4 regions of the Pseudobacter sp. genome follow, and region 2 is predicted to be linked to each of the others. Evidence: riboswitches for the same ligand, from Rfam matches in the RefSeq annotation. Region 2 holds a riboswitch; each other region holds the start of a gene.

Region 1 (4,158 bases), on a different contig from region 2:
GATACCGGAGCTTTCCAGATCGGCCACTTCATCCCTGATGGCTAACGCAATCTGAGTGCAGGTTTCACTGCGTGGCTGATCATTACGAACGAAGCTCCATTGCAGAATGGTAACAGGTCCGGTCAGCATACCTTTCACAGGTTTACGTGTAAGCAACTGCGCGTAAGAGGTCCAGCGTACTGTCATCGGAGCGGGACGGCTCACATCTCCATAAATGATGGGAGGTTTCACACAACGACTGCCGTAGCTCTGCACCCAGCCATTTTGTGAGAACACGAATCCCTGCAACTGCTCACCAAAATACTCCACCATATCATTCCGCTCAAACTCACCATGCACCAGTACATCGATGCCGGCCTCTTCCTGCCAGCGGATGCTGTCTTCCGTTTCTTTGGCAATAAGCGTATCATACTGCTCCTGGGTGAGCTCTCCCTTCTTCAATTTGGCCCGCCAGCTGCGGACTTCAGCGGTCTGCGGAAAAGACCCGATAGTAGTGGTAGGGAATATTGGGAGTTTCAAAGCCGCGCGCTGCAGCAATTTGCGGGAGGAGAAAGCTGTGTTACGACTTGCATCTTTATCTGTGATGCCTGATACTCTATCTTTAACCTGGTTATTATGGATCAGGGAAGATAATTTTCGAGTATAGTTGACCGTTATATTTTCCTGTAACCGCTCATTTACCTCCCCTGCCGCCAATTGTTTAAGTGTAACGATCTCACCGATCTTCTGTTTGGCGAATGCCATCCATTGTTTGATTTCGGGAGTGAGCACTTTCTCATTCTTCTCCAGGTCCAGATCACAGGGCACATGCAACAGTGAGCAGGATGGAGCAATCCAGACCCTGTCTGTTCCCAGCTTAGCTACTGCTTTATTGATGAGTGCGAGTGACTGCTCGTAATCGTTCTTCCAGATATTCCTTCCATCCACCACACCCAGTGATAAAATTGTACGGCTGCGGACGATATCAGTAGCCAGGATATCATCCAGCTGAGAGGGACAACGCACCAGGTCAAGATGCAACACCTGCACAGGCAGGCTCAGCGCAGTGGCCAGGTTATCACCGTAACACTCGAAATATGAGGCCAGGATAAGCTGCAATTGTGGGAATTTATTCCTGATCTCGTTGTAGGTTTGCACGAACACCCGTCTTTCTGCGGAAGAGAGGTTGAGCGAAAGGCAGGGCTCATCCAGCTGGACATAATACGCGCCTGCTTCTTCCAGCTTGCCAAGGATCTCCAGGTAAACAGGTAAGAGATTTTTGATCAGCTCAAGACGATGGAAACCGCTTTCTTTTTCTTTACCCAGCAACAGGTAAGAAACGGGTCCGAGCAAAACAGGTTTTGCAGGGATGCCTTGTTGTTTAGCTTCATTGAACTCGTGCAGCACTTTATTGCTGAAGAGTGTGAACTGCTGACTGGCAGTGAATTCCGGCACAATGTAATGGTAATTGGTATCGAACCATTTGGTCATTTCCATAGCGGTGATATCATAGCCATCCTTCTGATAACCTCTTGCCATGGCGAACAGGAGATCGATATGCGGCAATTGTTTTTCGTGCACCAGGTTATGATACCGTGCAGGAATGGCGCCCACCATCATTGTGGTATCGAGCACCTGGTCATAGAAAGAAAAATCGTTACAGGGAACGAGATCGATGCCGGCTTCTTTTTGTAATAGCCAGTTCTGCTGCCTGATGTTACTGCCGGTCTGCATCAGTTTTTGTGCAGTCAGCTCACCTGCCCAGTAGAGTTCAGCAGCTTTCTTAAGTTCCCTTTGGCTGCCAATCCGCGGGTAGCCGAGGTTTTGTGTTTGCATGTTACGCGCTTTTAAAGATGATAAATCAGTTAAAAGCTCTTTGCTAAACAGGAGTGCTATGTATGTAAGAAGAAGATGGAAGATACGTATACGCGTACGCATGCACAGGCCTTCCTGCATGAAGATGCCTGTGATGGAGGTATATCAGTTCAACAATCGCTTCTTTCCACGAAAGCACTGTCAAATACAATAGAGGCAGGTCTCCTGGCTTGTAACGTTTCTACCGTCCTTCCCATTCCGTGTTGGCGGAACAGTGGACAACGAGGGTAAAAACTCAGGTGTGTTACTTACAGTTGCGGGACAGCTTGTGATTTACACACAATTCCCTATTAATCCCGACGCTTGGCCGGGAACCTATACTGTTTGATAAGATGTATAGAAAGAACTTGATGATGCAAATTAGTGTATTTGCCGGAATTTCTGTTTACACAAAAAAAGCGCCCCTTTGCAGGAGCGCTTTTCAAATACTATCCTGGTTGATCAAGCTTCGCAACTTTTGCAGCTCACCAGGTTGGTCACCATTTCTTTGGAAACGCTCTGGCTGCGCTGATAGTAAAGTGTTTTAACACCCAGCTTCCAGGCTTCGATCAGGAGCTTGTTCACTTCTCTTACAGGAAGGTCAGAAGGGATGTTGAGGTTCAGGCTTTGGCTCTGGTCAACATATTGCTGCCGGATAGATGCCTGCTGAATGATCTCCAGCTGACTGATTTCCTTGAATGTTTTGAACACGTCCTTTTCATCCTGCGTCAGTTCTTTCAGGTGCTGCACACTGCCATGGTTCAGCATGATGCCGCGCCATGTATCTTCATTATCGATTCCTTTTTTGATCAGCAGTTCTTTCAGGTATTTATTCTTGCGCATGAAATTTCCTTTGGAAAGTCCTGCTTTGAAATAGTTGCTGCTGAACGGCTCGATACCGGGAGATGTTTGTCCGAGAATAGCGCTGGAGCTGGTTGTAGGAGCAATGGCCATTACGGTTGTATTGCGTTTGCCATATCCTTTCAGCAGTTCAGGCTCTCCGTAGATCCATGCCAGGTCCTTGCTCGCTTTGTTGGCTTTTTCCTGGATGTCTTTGAAAATGGATGCGGTCAGTTGTTTGGCGCGCATGCCTTCGAAGGGGATCATATTCTTCTGCAGGTAAGAGTGCCAGCCCAGTACACCCAGCCCCAGGGCACGGTGTCTTTTCGCAAATTTATTGGCAGCTTCCAGGTAATGGTTGCCTTCGGTTTTTGCGATGAATTCCTGCAATACGGCATCCAGGAAGAACACGGCCAGTTTCACGGCGTTGGTGTCTTTCCATTCGTCGTACAGTTCCAGGTTCATGGAAGACAGGCAGCAGATGAATGACTCATCCATGGATGATGGCAGCATGATCTCGGAGCAGAGATTGCTTGCATGAATAGTGAGGTTGTGATCTTTATAAACCTGTGGTTTATTACGGTTCACATTGTCTGAGAAGAAGATGTATGGAAGGCCTTTCTGCTGGCGGCTTTCCAGTACTTTAGCCCAGATCTCCCTTTTCTTCATATCCCCATCGATCATATCCTGCATCCAGTAGTCGGGCACACATACGCCATTGAACAGGTTCTGGATAGGGTGGCCGATATCCTTGATAGAGAGGAACTCTTCAATATCACCGTGATCGATATCCATATAAGCGGCAAAAGCGCCTCTTCTTACCCCCCCCTGTGAGATGGTATCCATAGCTGTATCGAACAGGCGCATGAAACTAACGGCGCCACTGCTTTTCCCGTTATCGGTAACAGCGCTGCCCCGTTCGCGGAGTGCACCGAAATAAGCGGATGTACCACCGCCGAGTTTGGTTTGCATGATCACTTCACCCAGCTTGTGCGTGATGCCTTCGATATTATCAGGCACATGCACATTGAAACAGGAGATCGGCAGTCCTCTTTCCGTACCCATATTGGCCCAGATGGGAGAGCTCAGGCTCATCCATCCTCTTTCAATCATCTCTTTGAAAGCGTCCTTCAGTTCCGGTTTATAAAGACGCTGCGCTGCCGCAGAACAGATGCGCTCGATGGCGCCTTCAACTGTTTCACCTTTCAACAGATAACCTCTGTTCAGAATTTGTTCACTTTCCTCATTCTTCCACCATAATTTTTCATGCTCGTATTTTCCGGCAATATCAGGTAATTGCTCGGCGGCAGGAACGGCAGTTTCAAATAATGTTGTCATTCACAAAAGATTTAATGGGTTGGATAACACAGTTTCAAACAGATCAAAACAAATCGTTGGCCGAAATGCTCTTGTCGAATTTGGTATATTCAACAGGCCTCTTGGCAAAGAAATCGTCCAGGCTATTGGAGAAAACTTCTTCTTCAA
Region 2 (4,158 bases):
GAAAAGAAGAGGCGGTCATGATGCTGTATTGAAAGATTTGAAATTAATGTGCCAGTCGCAATGCACTGTACCTGCGTTGCAGCAGCTCAAAACCTCCGAACAGAACAACACTGTACACCAGTGTGCCTGCCAGGAAATTCCTTTCATAAGGGATGGCTGCCACCAGGCTGGTAAAATATCCTGCCAGTGTTTTGGGATACATGCTGTTCTCGATCAGGAAGCAACCGGGGCTGGTACCGATCCAGTGGATCAGGGTAGCCACCAGGGAAGCAATGATCACATTGCTCACGGTCACTTTACGGATGATGAACCTGGAAGCCACTGCCATCAGTGCATACGAGATATAGGTCCAGTAGAAACCTTCATAAAAGAAGCGCCATTCATTATAGTAAACAAAACGGTTGAGGATGATATCGCTCATCCAGAGAGTGAGCACAGGGAATAGAACCGATTTCACCCTGTTATTGAAATAAGCGCCTCCAAACAGGGCCATAGCGCCCAGGGGTGTGAATGTGGCGATCGGGTTCATGGGAGCTTCCGAGCTCAGGATGATCCTCATCAGGGCAACCACCATCATAAATGCAAACAGTACAGTGTTGCGCGGATTGATTTGTTTCAATGACATGTTCGTTTCTGTTTTATGAGTTTATAACCTTACTGCCAGACCAGCGGTGATATTGGTGCCTTGTGTGCCATATCCATACACTTCCTGGTATTTGGCATTCGTGATATTCTTCAGGTCAGCAAATATACGGATACGATTGTTCAACAAACGGTATTCCGCATATGCATTCCAGAGGGTGTAAGAAGCCAGGTCAACCTGGATGGATCCGTAAGGAGGATTGTTGTCGAATGCCAGATCGTAACGCTTACCATAGTTGTAAACAGTGGTGCTTACAAACAGGTTTTTGGTAACGCTGTAAGCGATGGTACCACCGAAGCTATGCTTTGGTCTGCGGATAAGATTGTTGTATGAAGTGTCTTTGCCTCCGCCAGTAGTGGTATGCAGGTCTCCTTCCAGGAAGGTGTAATACAGTTTCACCTGCAGGTCTTTATTGATATTGATGGTTGGCTCCACTTCAAAACCATGGTCTTTCTGTTTGTTGAAGTTCATCAGCATGGCGCTTGGAGAAGTTCTGAATACGATCACATCCTTCACTTCCCTGTTGAAATACACTACACGTGCATCGATGAGGTTATTGAAGAAAGATGCCTGTACACCACCTTCATAGGTTGTTGACTTTTCAGGCTTCAGATCAGGATTGGCGCCGTACGTGCCATACAGTGATTCCAGGGTAGGCGCTTTGAAGGCAGACGCCAGGTTGGCAAACACCTTGATATTCTGGTTGATCAGGTATGATGGATTGAAACTATAGGTCCAGTTTTTACCATACTTGCTATGCTTATTGTGGCGGCCGCCTGCTTCCAGGTAGAAGCCGCCCAGGTTTTTCAGGAATACCGATGCATAAGGGCTGGTGATATCGATGGTAGGATCAGCGGGCGTCATGCTCTTGTTGAGGACCTGCTGATATCTGTAATCCACACCGGCAAGCACCTGCACATATTTGTTGATGTTGTATTGACCGAATACTTCGGCCAGCTGTGTATTGCCATCAAAGGGATAGGCATCATACCTGCGGTCAACTTTATTGTACTGGTACTGACCGGTCAGCTGTACGTCTTTCAGTTTGTAGTTGACCCTTGTACCGGCAGTCAGTGCGCTGGTCTGGAAATTATAGTTGGCATCCAGGAAAGAACCGCCATCATATCCGCCACGGAAATAGGAGTAACGGAAGAAAGGCATTACATGCAGGTTGCTGAGCACTTCTCCATCGATGTCTACATTGAAGGAGTTACGCAGAAAACCGTCTTTGTCGAAGGTTTTCACTGCATTGGTATCCAGTGCTTCTGAGATGCCGCGGGACTCATGGTGCATATACCCGATATTGTAACGCAGTTTGTCCGCTGAACCCGTCAGGCCTGCACTTGCATTGAATGTATTGTAAGAGCCGAAAGCGATATTACCGAAAAGCTCCGCAGGTTTGCTGCCGCCTTTACGGGTAATGATATTGATAACGCCTGCAATGGCATCGGATCCATAGAGCGTGGATTGAGCACCTTTGAGGATCTCGATCCTTTCGATCTGTTCCAGCGGGAAGAGACGGAGGTCGAAGGCCCCGCCAACACCGGTAGGATCGGAAACAGGAATGCCGTTAACCAGGATCACGGTATAATCGGAAGATGCGCCGCGGAGAAATACTGATTTGTCTTTCCCAGGGTTGCTGGTAGCGCCATTGATGATCAGGCCGGCCTGTTCTGTCAGCAATTGTGAGAGGTCTTTACCCAGGCTTCTGTCGATAACAGTTCTGTCGATCACAGTGATCACCTTACCGGTTTCTGAGGCTTTGCGTTCGTACTTAGAGGCAGTCACCACCACTTCGTCAAGTTGCTTTTTGGCGGTGGAGTCTTGCGCACTGGCATGCATAGCAGCAAGCAGGGCCGCAAGGGAGAGAAGTTTCTTGTTCATGTTCGTAGTTTGTTTTGAGAACTATGAACCTTCGGAAATTAATTCATTACTGAAATGAAATGTGAGGTAGTGCAGTTGAATGCACTCATTTCATCCCGGCTTTTCACCCGAAAGCTCGCTGATGTTATTACAGGCAACTGGCAGGTCTTCTGGCTTGTTGCCTGTTCAACACCTTCCCATCAAACTAAGACAGTGGTATGAAGATTGAACATTGATACAGGGTTAACACTGCATCTGCAACTTACAGCTACGGGGATAGCACCGGAATTACACCGGTTTCCCTTTTAATCCTGGGACCAATGATGGCCCCGGAAACCAATTACTGGCGCAAATGTAGGCTTGTGGCAGTTACAGCCAAAATGATTTTACCAACTATATCGTAATGTGAGGCCTCCGAAGTAGTTAACACCCGGAGCTGTATTGTAGTAACGTCCGCCGGACGCATTGATATCGTTGCCCAGGCTGTACTCCGTATCAAACAGGTTATCAACGCCTGCGAAGAGATCGGCGTTGATCTTAGAACCGAAGTTTTTGCGCCATCCGGCCCTGATACCGGTCAGCTGATAAGCGCTGGCAAAATCCGCATTGGCATCATTCAGCGGAACAGGATCGCTGTAGAACCAGGTGATATTGGTGTAAATGCCGGGTTTGGTATTCAGGTCCAGCCCCGCAGCAACGGTATGCGGTGCCACCCCGGGGAGGGCCTTTCCGCTTAGGTCGGTGGTCAGTTGTTTGAAGTTGCGGTATTTGAAGAAGTACCAGGTATGGCTGCCCCAGAGTTGTAAGCCGGAAACGAAACCTTTTGATTTGGGGACGAAATTGTACCGCAGCTGTGATTCGATCCCTTCCTGCCTGGTAGTGCCGGCATTCTCGAAAAAGTCGGCACCACTCTGGTCACGTCTCTGTACGATGGCATCCTGGAGCTCGTAACGGAATGCATTCACTTCGATATACAATGCATTGTTCAGCCAGTTGCTTTTAACGCCTGCTTCATAACTCACACCATGCTCGGCATTCAGGTTTGTATTGATCACCGTGGTGCTTGGCAGTACTTCCTGTGAAGTGGGAGAGGAGAATCCTTTGCTGACACTGGCATATACCAGCAGTTGTGGAATTATTTTTTGAGAGATGGCCACGCGCGGCGCCCACTCGTTATTGTATGTTCTCTTCTGAGTGGCAAGTTCAGGTGAGGATAAACGTTGGATACTGATAGATGATTTGTTGCTGCTCAGTCCTGCCTGAATGCTTGTGCCTGATTGCAGCTGCAATTCGGCCTGTGCAAACACGGAGTAGAGCCAGTTGCTGATCTCGTCGTCAGTTTGCAGGGCGGCAGGGTTACCATTATTGTTGGCAAATGTTTTTGTGTTGAAGAAGCCACGTTGTGCTTCTGCGCCTGCCAATGCGGTCAGCTGTGCAGTACTGTTCAGTTGTTTGTTCCAGGTGAAAACAGTCCTCCCGCCAAAGTGCGGTTCTGATCTTTTTTCATAATTGCGGAAAGTGGGATTCTTCAGCTGACTGAATGCGCCATATACGGTGCTGGTATTCTGAAAAACATCACTGAACCGGTAATTATGTGTGATGCCTGCCAGGAAGGTCTGCTGGCGGATGCCTGCCTGCGCCTGGTCTGCTCC
Region 3 (4,158 bases), on a different contig from region 2:
GTAAAAACAAAGGCGACTGGAAGTATGGACGTTTCGAGATAAAAGCCAAGCTGCCCAAAGGGCGTGGCGTATGGCCTGCCATCTGGATGCTGTCTACCGGTTGGAAGTATGGCGGCTGGCCTGAAAGCGGTGAGATCGATATCATGGAGAATGTAGGGTATATGCCGGATTCCGTTTTCGGAACTGTACATACCAAGGCATACAACCATGTGATAGGAACCCAGAAAGGCAAAAGCATCTACCGCAATGACCTGTCAGATGCCTTTCACGTATATGTACTTGAATGGAATGAAAACGAAATAAAAATCTTTGTAGACCAGGAACAGTATTTCTCGTTTAAAAATGAGAAAAAGACATTTAAAGAATGGCCCTTCGATCAGCCTTTCCATTTGTTGCTGAATATTGCTGTAGGCGGCAACTGGGGTGGAAAAATGGGCGTTGATGAGTCGATCTGGCCACAGACGATGGAAGTGGATTATGTGAGAGTGTACCAGTGATAGGAAAATGCCAATGTATCGATAGAAATCCCGGCGCTTCATGGAGCCGGGATTTTTGATTTTTTGGAATATTGGAAACCGGTACGTTTATACCGGTATTCTTCACAGTTGAAATTCCATCCTTTAATAATTCAGCTTGATGCCGGCGGAAACGCTACCTGGCAAACAGTTGCCGGAGTTACAGGTGGATGGTCGTTGGATGGGAATAGTGCCGGTGCTGTAAAAAAGATAGGTTCAACGGATAATTACGCACTGCAGATCATTACAAATAACGAGGAACGCATGCTCATAGGCAGCGACGGAAATATTACCATGGGCAAAACAGCACAACAGTGCAGGCTCTCCGTTAACGGTGATATTGTAACCCGAAAAGTAAAAGTTACTGTAACAGGATGGCCCGACTATGTTTTTAATAAAGGATACGGACTTATGCCTTTACCGGAAGTTGAAAAGTATATCCGTCAACATGGTCATCTTCCGGAAGTACCTGCTGCCGCAGAAGTGGAATTGAACGGTATTGAACTGAGTGCCAACCAGGCACTTCTTTTAAAGAAAATAGAAGAGCTCACTTTGCATGCCATCGCACAAAATAAGCAGGTGGATTCCACCAGACAGGAAGTTGCGGAACTGAAACAGGTTGTGCAGGATCTCCTGAAAAGGATCGATAAACTGGAAAAGGAAGGAAAATAAAATGTTATCCATAGCAATACAAACTAAAAAGGACCTCGAAAGGTCCTTTTTAGTTTGTATTGCTAATGCCATTATTTATGATGATTAAACGTCAGCTGCCGCTTATTACTCCCATCTGCATTCATCATCCACAACGTGCCATTCTGCGGATTGGCTTCATCTGTATTAGCCAGGAATTTTCCATAAACGATCTCTCCGGTTGCTGAAATAGCATAAGAACGTACCCCCTCTTCCAGCAGTATGGGCGCACCACCCGGAGCAACGGACCAGAGACTGCTCAGATTCGATGTATAATAGAGCACTCCATTGTATACGGATGGAAAGTATTTGTAATCAGAACCGGTAGTGTGTTGTTGCTTATCTGTTCCATCTTTTTTAGTGGAAAAGATATCGCGGACCTGCGTGAAATAAATACGGTCGTCAGTAATGCAGAAATAGTACGCACCTTCTCCCACAACAGTGTTGCCTGTGCCGTCAACTGCTACACGATAGAACTTCCCCTGGGAGTTCGCGCTTACACTGGCGGTATTGAGATAATAGAGAGAATCGCTGCCGGGCGACCAGGCATAGGTAGCATTCTGTCCTGTTGGTGTGATCTTCACTTTTGCCGCTGTATCAAAAGCGGTACCATTGAATGGAATAAGATGAATCTCGCCGGACCGGTTATAGGCCAGCCATTTGCCATCAGGCGACCATTGCGGATTCTCCAAAGGCCTGTCCGTTACCCTGGTTAAACCAGTGCCGTCTTTTTTGATGAGATAGAGCCCGGCCGAATCGCCCTTACCTCCGAAAAACGGAAGGCCGCAGGGATTGTCCATTAACTCACTCACAGGAATATGATTGAAGGCAACCAGGTTGCCCGTAGGGTCCCACTGAGGATTCACATAAGGCTGCAGCGGGATTCTCGGGGTTTCGCCATAAGCTCCGCCACAGAGTTTCTCTTCTTTGTTTTTTTTGCTGCAGCTGAAAGAGAATAGGGCAGTAGCTGCAAGGGTGCAGAATAGTAGCAAGCGCATAACAATAAGTTTTGTCGGTTTATGGGCTTGACAATCTCAAAACGACAAGCGTTGCAAGTGCAGCTGAATTCCCCATTCCCCACCAATGTTTTTCAACGTTGTCAACACTGAAAAACAAAAGCATCATCAATTAATTCAATACCTTCGCACCGTTGTTCTTTATCATTTTTCAAATGTTTCAGGTTGATCAACCTTCTGGTTGATCATTAATAAGGAACCGTGTGAGATCCACGGGCTGTTGCGCAACTGTGATCCTTAACCGATAAGGAGAGCCAGATACTTGCCTGATTACAGAATGCTTTCGCAGTTTAAAGCTATTACATATGACACGCGAACAAAAGATCGCCAATGCGGAAACGCGCATATTCAAAGCCGTGTTTCCTGACAGCACCAATCATTACGATACACTCTTCGGCGGCACTGCCATGTACCTGATGGATGAAGTAGCATTCATTGCAGCCACCCGGTTCAGCAGGAAGAAAGTGGTAACCGTTTCTTCAGACAAGATCGATTTCAAGAAAGCCATTCCAGGCGGCACTATTGTGGAACTGATCGGAAAGATCGTGCATGTTGGAAATACAAGTCTGAAAGTACAGGTGGATATTTACATCGAGGAAATGTATTCAGAGCAGCGCGATAAAGCCATCACGGGAACTTTCACACTGGTGGCCATCGACGATGCCAAACGGCCTGTGAAGATCGAAGGGTGATCAGGCAGCCTGCATAATTACATTATTTCCGAAGGAAATATAGTTTGTAGCTAAGTGATTCTTCTGCGTATACTTCAAACCCGAATTGCTGGTACCAGGGTACATTCTCCGGGGTGGAGGTTTCCAGGTAAACGGGCTTTTGCTGTTGTTGGCTGAGTTGCAGCAGTTCCTGCATCAGTTGCCTGCCAATGCCTGCATGCTGGTTGTTGCGCTCCACGCCAATGAACCAAAGGTAAAAGAATGGAAAGGAAGGATGGTGTTTCCGGATGAGTTGTTCACGGTTCAATACCCTGAAGGTCCTAGTCAGACCAAATACGGTAGCCGCGAGTTGCAGGTCCCACCAGATGCTTTGAAGGGTGGTGCGCTTCTTTTCAGGATATAATACCAGGGCACAGGCACGCCGGCAGTCGGAGAGATACACTTCACCAAAAGCATGGCACACATCAAATGAGTAGGCCATCAGCTTTTCGATCTTCTCTCTCTTGCGCTGGTCCTGAGGTATCACATAATTCACGCTCCTGTTATCGAAGAATGAATCTGTTAGTATATCCGTTACCTTCTGTTTGTCCTTCTTCTCCGCTTTGATCATGTCCGCTGGTTGAGGTGAGCATTGTTTCAACAGGTCATGAAGATATAGATTTGTTGAAAGAAGAATAGCTCACATCAATAATAGCGCCGATTAGCTAACAAAAGTCAAGTTTTGCAGGAAATCAAACACCTGATTTGGATAGAATAAAGACCGATCCGGCGGGGTCTGTGATCCAGTGCATGTCTTTCGGGATCTCTTCCAGCTCATCACAGGTATATGTTCCCCGGGAGGCGAGATATTCCGTTGCAACAGGCACATCGGTGGTTTTCAGTTCCAGCCAGGTTTCAGAATGGGTGTAATTGTCAACACAGTCGAGCCATATGATATTCGGACCGAATTTCACTTCATGTGTGCGGCTCACGGTAGGATTGGTGATGGGCTTCTCCGTTACTTCCAATCCGAGTGTTTCCTTATAAAAGGCCACTGTGGCTTCATATTTCTGTTTGGGTATCTTGATGGCGATATTTATACCGCCCTGGAATACTGGTTTCATTATATTATTGTTTAACTGTTTCTTCTTTGGGTGAGGCTGAACTGAGCCATACGCCCAGTAAAACCAGCGCGCCTCCCACATACTGGAGACCACTGAAATGTTCTTTCAGAAAGATAAGTGCAATGGCCGATCCGATCACAGGATCCAGATTCAGGAAATTGCC
Region 4 (4,158 bases), on a different contig from region 2:
AATTCGAATACATCTGCATGCCAGGGTTCCAGGTAAATGGCGAAAGCGCCTTTGCGTTTGCCGCCGCCCTGGTCAACGTAGCGGGCAGTATCGTTGTACACGCGGAGCATGGGAATGATACCGTTGCTGGTGCCGTTGGTGCCTCCGATATAGGAGCCGGTGGCGCGGATGCCGTGGATAGAAAGACCGATACCGCCTGCGCTCTGGGAGATCTTGGCAGTTTGTTTCAGGGTGTCGTAGATGCCGTCGATGCTATCGTCCTTCATAGTGAGGAGGAAGCAGGAGCTCATCTGTGGTTTGGGGGTACCTGCATTGAAGAGGGTGGGCGTGGCATGTGTGAACCAGCGCTCGCTCATCATATGGTAGGTTTTGATAGCGGCTTCGATATCCTGTTTGTGGATGCCGATGGCTACGCGCATGTACATATGCTGCGGTCGTTCTGCTACTTTGCCGTCAACCTTGAGGAGGTAGGATTTCTCCAGGGTCTTGAAGCCGAAGTAGTCGAATGCATAATCGCGGTCGTAGATAATGGTGGAGTCGAGCAGCTCATGATTCTGCCGGATCACTTCCCATACATCGTCTGCAAGGAGAGGAGCGGCTTTGCCGGCTTTGGCGTCCCTGCATTCGTAGAGGAGCTTCATGGTTTCAGAGAAGCTCTTGATGGTATTTTTGTGCAGGTTGCTGATGGCGATGCGGCTGGCGAGCAGTGCATAATCAGGGTGCTTCACGGTGAGTGAAGCGGCAGTTTCTGCAGCGAGGTTGTCAAGTTCGGTGGTGGTAACGCCATCGTAGAGCCCTTCGATCACTTTCTTTGCCACGTCGATGGAGTTCACGAAGCGCCTGTCCAGACCATAGCAGAGTTTTTCAACGCGTGCTGTGATCTTGTCGAATTTGACAGATTCTTTTTTTCCGTTTCTTTTAACTACAAACATGATGCTGAATATTAATGGTGGTAGTAAGTATTAGTAATAATGGGTGCTTAGAAATCTTCTTCAAGCGTGAAGGTGTTGGCATCTTTTCCGCCGCCCATGACACCTGACTTCTGGTAATCGCCCACGCGTTTTTCGAAGAAGTTTGTTTTCCCTTCGAGGGAGATCATTTCCATGAAGTCGAAGGGGTTGGCGGTGTTGAACATCTTTTCACATCCCAGTTCCTGGAGCCAGCGGTCTGCAACGAATTCGATGTATTGCTGCATCAGTTTGGCGTTCATGCCGATGAGGTCAACGGGCAGAGCTTCAGTGATGAATTCTTTTTCGATGCGTACGGCGTCTCCGATGATCTTGTACACTTCTTCTTTAGGCAGCTGATTGCTGAGCATGCTGTAAAGAAGACAGGCGAATTCGCAATGGAGGCCTTCATCGCGGCTGATGAGCTCGTTGGAGAAGGTGAGGCCTGGCATGAGGCCGCGTTTCTTCATCCAGAAGATGGAGCAGAAGGAGCCGGAGAAGAAGATGCCTTCAACGGCAGCGAATGCCACCAGTCTTTCAGCGAAGGAGCCGTTCTCGATCCAGCGGAGAGCCCATTCGGCTTTCTTTTTCACTGCGGGAACAGTATCGATAGCATGGAAAAGGTGATATTTTTCCTGCGGGTCTTTGATATAAGTGTCGATGAGGAGGGCATAGGTCTCAGAATGGATATTTTCCATCATGATCTGGAAACCGTAAAAGCAGCGTGCTTCGGGCAGTTGCACTTCAGACATGAAGTTAACGGCCAGGTTTTCGTTTACAATGCCGTCGCTGGCTGCGAAGAATGCAAGTACATGTGAAATGAAATGGCGTTCGCCATCGTTCAGGGAAGCCCAGTCTTTCAGGTCTCCGCTCAGGTCAATCTCTTCGGCTGTCCAGAAACTGGCTTCATGCTTCTTGTACATTTCCCAAACTCTGGGATAGTTGATGGGAAGGATCACAAAGCGGTCTTTGTTTTCCTGTAAAAGAATCTCGTTTTCGTGTTGCATACTATCGCTTTTTAATTCACATTTAATGATCGCAGAAAAGGTAAGAGACAGCGATAATATGCCCTCTACTTCATTCCTGGAATAAAGTACAGGCACTTATCATAATTATGCATTTACCTTTAATGCGAAGGATTCAGCACAGATCATACCGGGCAGGTATCCTGACTTGTTTTTAGTCCCCATTCTGAGTGCGGGACCACCGGAGCTCCCATTGCCACAGGTGTGGTGGCGATGCCGGTGAACTTACAGTTGCGCAACAGTCCATGACTTACACATGGTTCCCCTGAATTCTCCCGGAGGCTGCGAACAGGTCCGGGAACCGGTACAAATTGCGTACAAGAGCGACTGCAAACGTAGTATCAGGGGGGGCGTTTTCCAATTTAACTTAATCACAGGATGTGTATAATTAATGGGGATTATATGGAAGTACAGGAATGATGCGGCTTGCGTCCGGCAAGTGCTTACAGCCCCTAGAATTAACCTTTGTTAACGCGTCTGCAATACACATTAAAAATATTGTTGATAAGTTCTACCGTATACAAACGTTCGTTACCTACTTTTGGATTGCCAAACAGATCCTGACATCAGACAACCATTTTTTTGAAGATGAAAACAACCAGCAACATCCTGCTATTGCATGAAGTTGGCATTCACGACATCGACACAGTCGGTGGAAAGAATGCCTCCCTGGGCGAGATGCTACAAAACCTCACCAATCTTGGTGTAAACATTCCCGGAGGTTTTGTCATCACAGTGAACGCCTACAATGAGTTCATTAAATTCAACAACCTCGATTCCACCATCCGGGCCCTGGTGAAAGAGATCGATTACAACAATGTGGAATCGCTTCGCCGCGCCGGCCTGCAGATCCGTAACCTCGTGCGTAACGCCAGGTTTCCACCGGAACTGGGTCAGCAGATCATTGAAGCCTACTACACGCTCTCTGCAAAGTATGACCAGCAAGGTACAGACGTAGCCGTGCGCTCCTCAGCCACTGCAGAAGACCTTCCCGATGCATCCTTTGCAGGACAGCAGGAAACCTATCTGAACGTACGTGGACCAGCCGCACTCATCGACGCCGTGCGTAACTGCTTCGCCTCTCTCTTTACCGACCGCGCTATCAGCTACCGCGAAACATTCAAGTACGACCACTTCCTGGTTGGCCTGTCCGTTTGCGTACAGAAGATGGTCCGCTCGGATCTCGGCAGCTCAGGCGTTGCCTTCTCACTGGATACCGAAAGCGGCTTCAAAGACGTGATCGTGATCAACGGCTCCTACGGCCTCGGTGAAATGGTAGTACAGGGAAGCGTATCACCCGACGAATTCCTCGTATTCAAGCCCACACTCGAAAAAGGATACAAATCCATTATCGAGAAAAAGCTCGGCATTAAAGACCAGAAAATGGTGTACGGTGATGACCCCGATGAACGTGTGCGCATCATCCCTACCGAAAGATCAGCACAGTACCGTTTCTGCCTCTCCGACGAGAATATCCTTAAACTCGCAGGTTGGGTGGCCATCATCGAACAGTACTACAGCAAGATCAAGAATTACTGGTGCCCTATGGACGTGGAATGGGCGCTGGACGGCCTCTCACAGGAACTCTTCATTGTGCAGGCACGCCCGGAAACCATCCATTCCCGCAAAAAGCACAATACCATCACTGAATATGTGATGAAGAACAAACCCGGGGACATTAAACCCATCGTAAAGGGAATTGCCGTAGGCGATAAGATCGGCGCCGGCAAGGTAAGCATCATGTTCTCCCTCGACAAACGCGTTGAAGAAGGACATGAGTTCAAAGAAGGCGATGTACTGGTTACCGACATGACCGATCCCGACTGGGAGCCGATCATGAAGAAAGCCTCCGCCATCGTTACCAATAAAGGAGGCAGGACATGTCACGCCGCTATCGTTGCGCGCGAAATGGGCGTCCCCGCTATCGTTGGTTGCGGCAACGCTACCGATATCCTCCAGGAAGGTCAGGAGATCACTATCTCCTGCGCCGAAGGCGATGAGGGTTTTGTATACAACGGTAAAATGGATTACGAAGTAACGGAAACCTCCCTCGATGATCTGCCGCAAACAGATACAGCACTCATGCTGAACGTGGCTTCACCGGCACTGGCATTCCGCTTCTCGCATATCCCTAACCGTGGTGTTGGCCTGGCTCGTGAAGAGTTCATCATCAACAATTATATCGG

The links. A riboswitch is a leader RNA that binds a small molecule or an ion and turns the genes downstream of it on or off. The one in region 2 is predicted to bind cobalamin.
Region 1: it holds a riboswitch for cobalamin, as region 2 does, so the genes downstream of both, metE (5-methyltetrahydropteroyltriglutamate--homocysteine S-methyltransferase) here and ACTHMC_RS04355 (TonB-dependent receptor plug domain-containing protein) in region 2, are expected to answer to the same signal.
Region 3: it holds a riboswitch for cobalamin, as region 2 does, so the genes downstream of both, ACTHMC_RS06780 (acyl-CoA thioesterase) here and ACTHMC_RS04355 (TonB-dependent receptor plug domain-containing protein) in region 2, are expected to answer to the same signal.
Region 4: it holds a riboswitch for cobalamin, as region 2 does, so the genes downstream of both, ACTHMC_RS16475 (ribonucleoside-diphosphate reductase small subunit) here and ACTHMC_RS04355 (TonB-dependent receptor plug domain-containing protein) in region 2, are expected to answer to the same signal.

Annotation. Positions count from the first base shown of each region.
Region 1 covers NZ_JBQCGW010000147.1:1,513-5,670, forward strand. Annotated here, with positions in the region: gene metE (5-methyltetrahydropteroyltriglutamate--homocysteine S-methyltransferase) at 1-1,815, opposite strand, end outside; cobalamin riboswitch at 1,993-2,188, opposite strand; gene ACTHMC_RS12600 (ribonucleoside-diphosphate reductase subunit alpha) at 2,296-4,011, opposite strand; gene ACTHMC_RS12605 (ribonucleotide-diphosphate reductase subunit beta) at 4,055-4,158, opposite strand, start outside.
Region 2 covers NZ_JBQCGW010000041.1:28,140-32,297, reverse strand. Annotated here, with positions in the region: gene ACTHMC_RS04365 (ABC transporter substrate-binding protein) at 1-19, opposite strand, end outside; gene ACTHMC_RS04360 (DUF6580 family putative transport protein) at 44-625, opposite strand; gene ACTHMC_RS04355 (TonB-dependent receptor plug domain-containing protein) at 647-2,527, opposite strand; cobalamin riboswitch at 2,650-2,862, opposite strand; gene ACTHMC_RS04350 (TonB-dependent receptor) at 2,893-4,158, opposite strand, start outside.
Region 3 covers NZ_JBQCGW010000078.1:1,350-5,507, reverse strand. Annotated here, with positions in the region: gene ACTHMC_RS06795 (glycoside hydrolase family 16 protein) at 1-497, shown strand, start outside; gene ACTHMC_RS06790 (hypothetical protein) at 561-1,187, shown strand; gene ACTHMC_RS06785 (DUF5050 domain-containing protein) at 1,259-2,203, opposite strand; cobalamin riboswitch at 2,367-2,505, shown strand; gene ACTHMC_RS06780 (acyl-CoA thioesterase) at 2,527-2,913, shown strand; gene ACTHMC_RS06775 (GNAT family N-acetyltransferase) at 2,936-3,502, opposite strand; gene ACTHMC_RS06770 (hypothetical protein) at 3,624-3,995, opposite strand; gene ACTHMC_RS06765 (DMT family transporter) at 4,000-4,158, opposite strand, start outside.
Region 4 covers NZ_JBQCGW010000191.1:218-4,375, forward strand. Annotated here, with positions in the region: partial or broken gene ACTHMC_RS16470 (ribonucleotide reductase N-terminal alpha domain-containing protein) at 1-932, opposite strand, end outside; gene ACTHMC_RS16475 (ribonucleoside-diphosphate reductase small subunit) at 980-1,954, opposite strand; cobalamin riboswitch at 2,089-2,292, opposite strand; gene ppsA (phosphoenolpyruvate synthase) at 2,561-4,158, shown strand, end outside.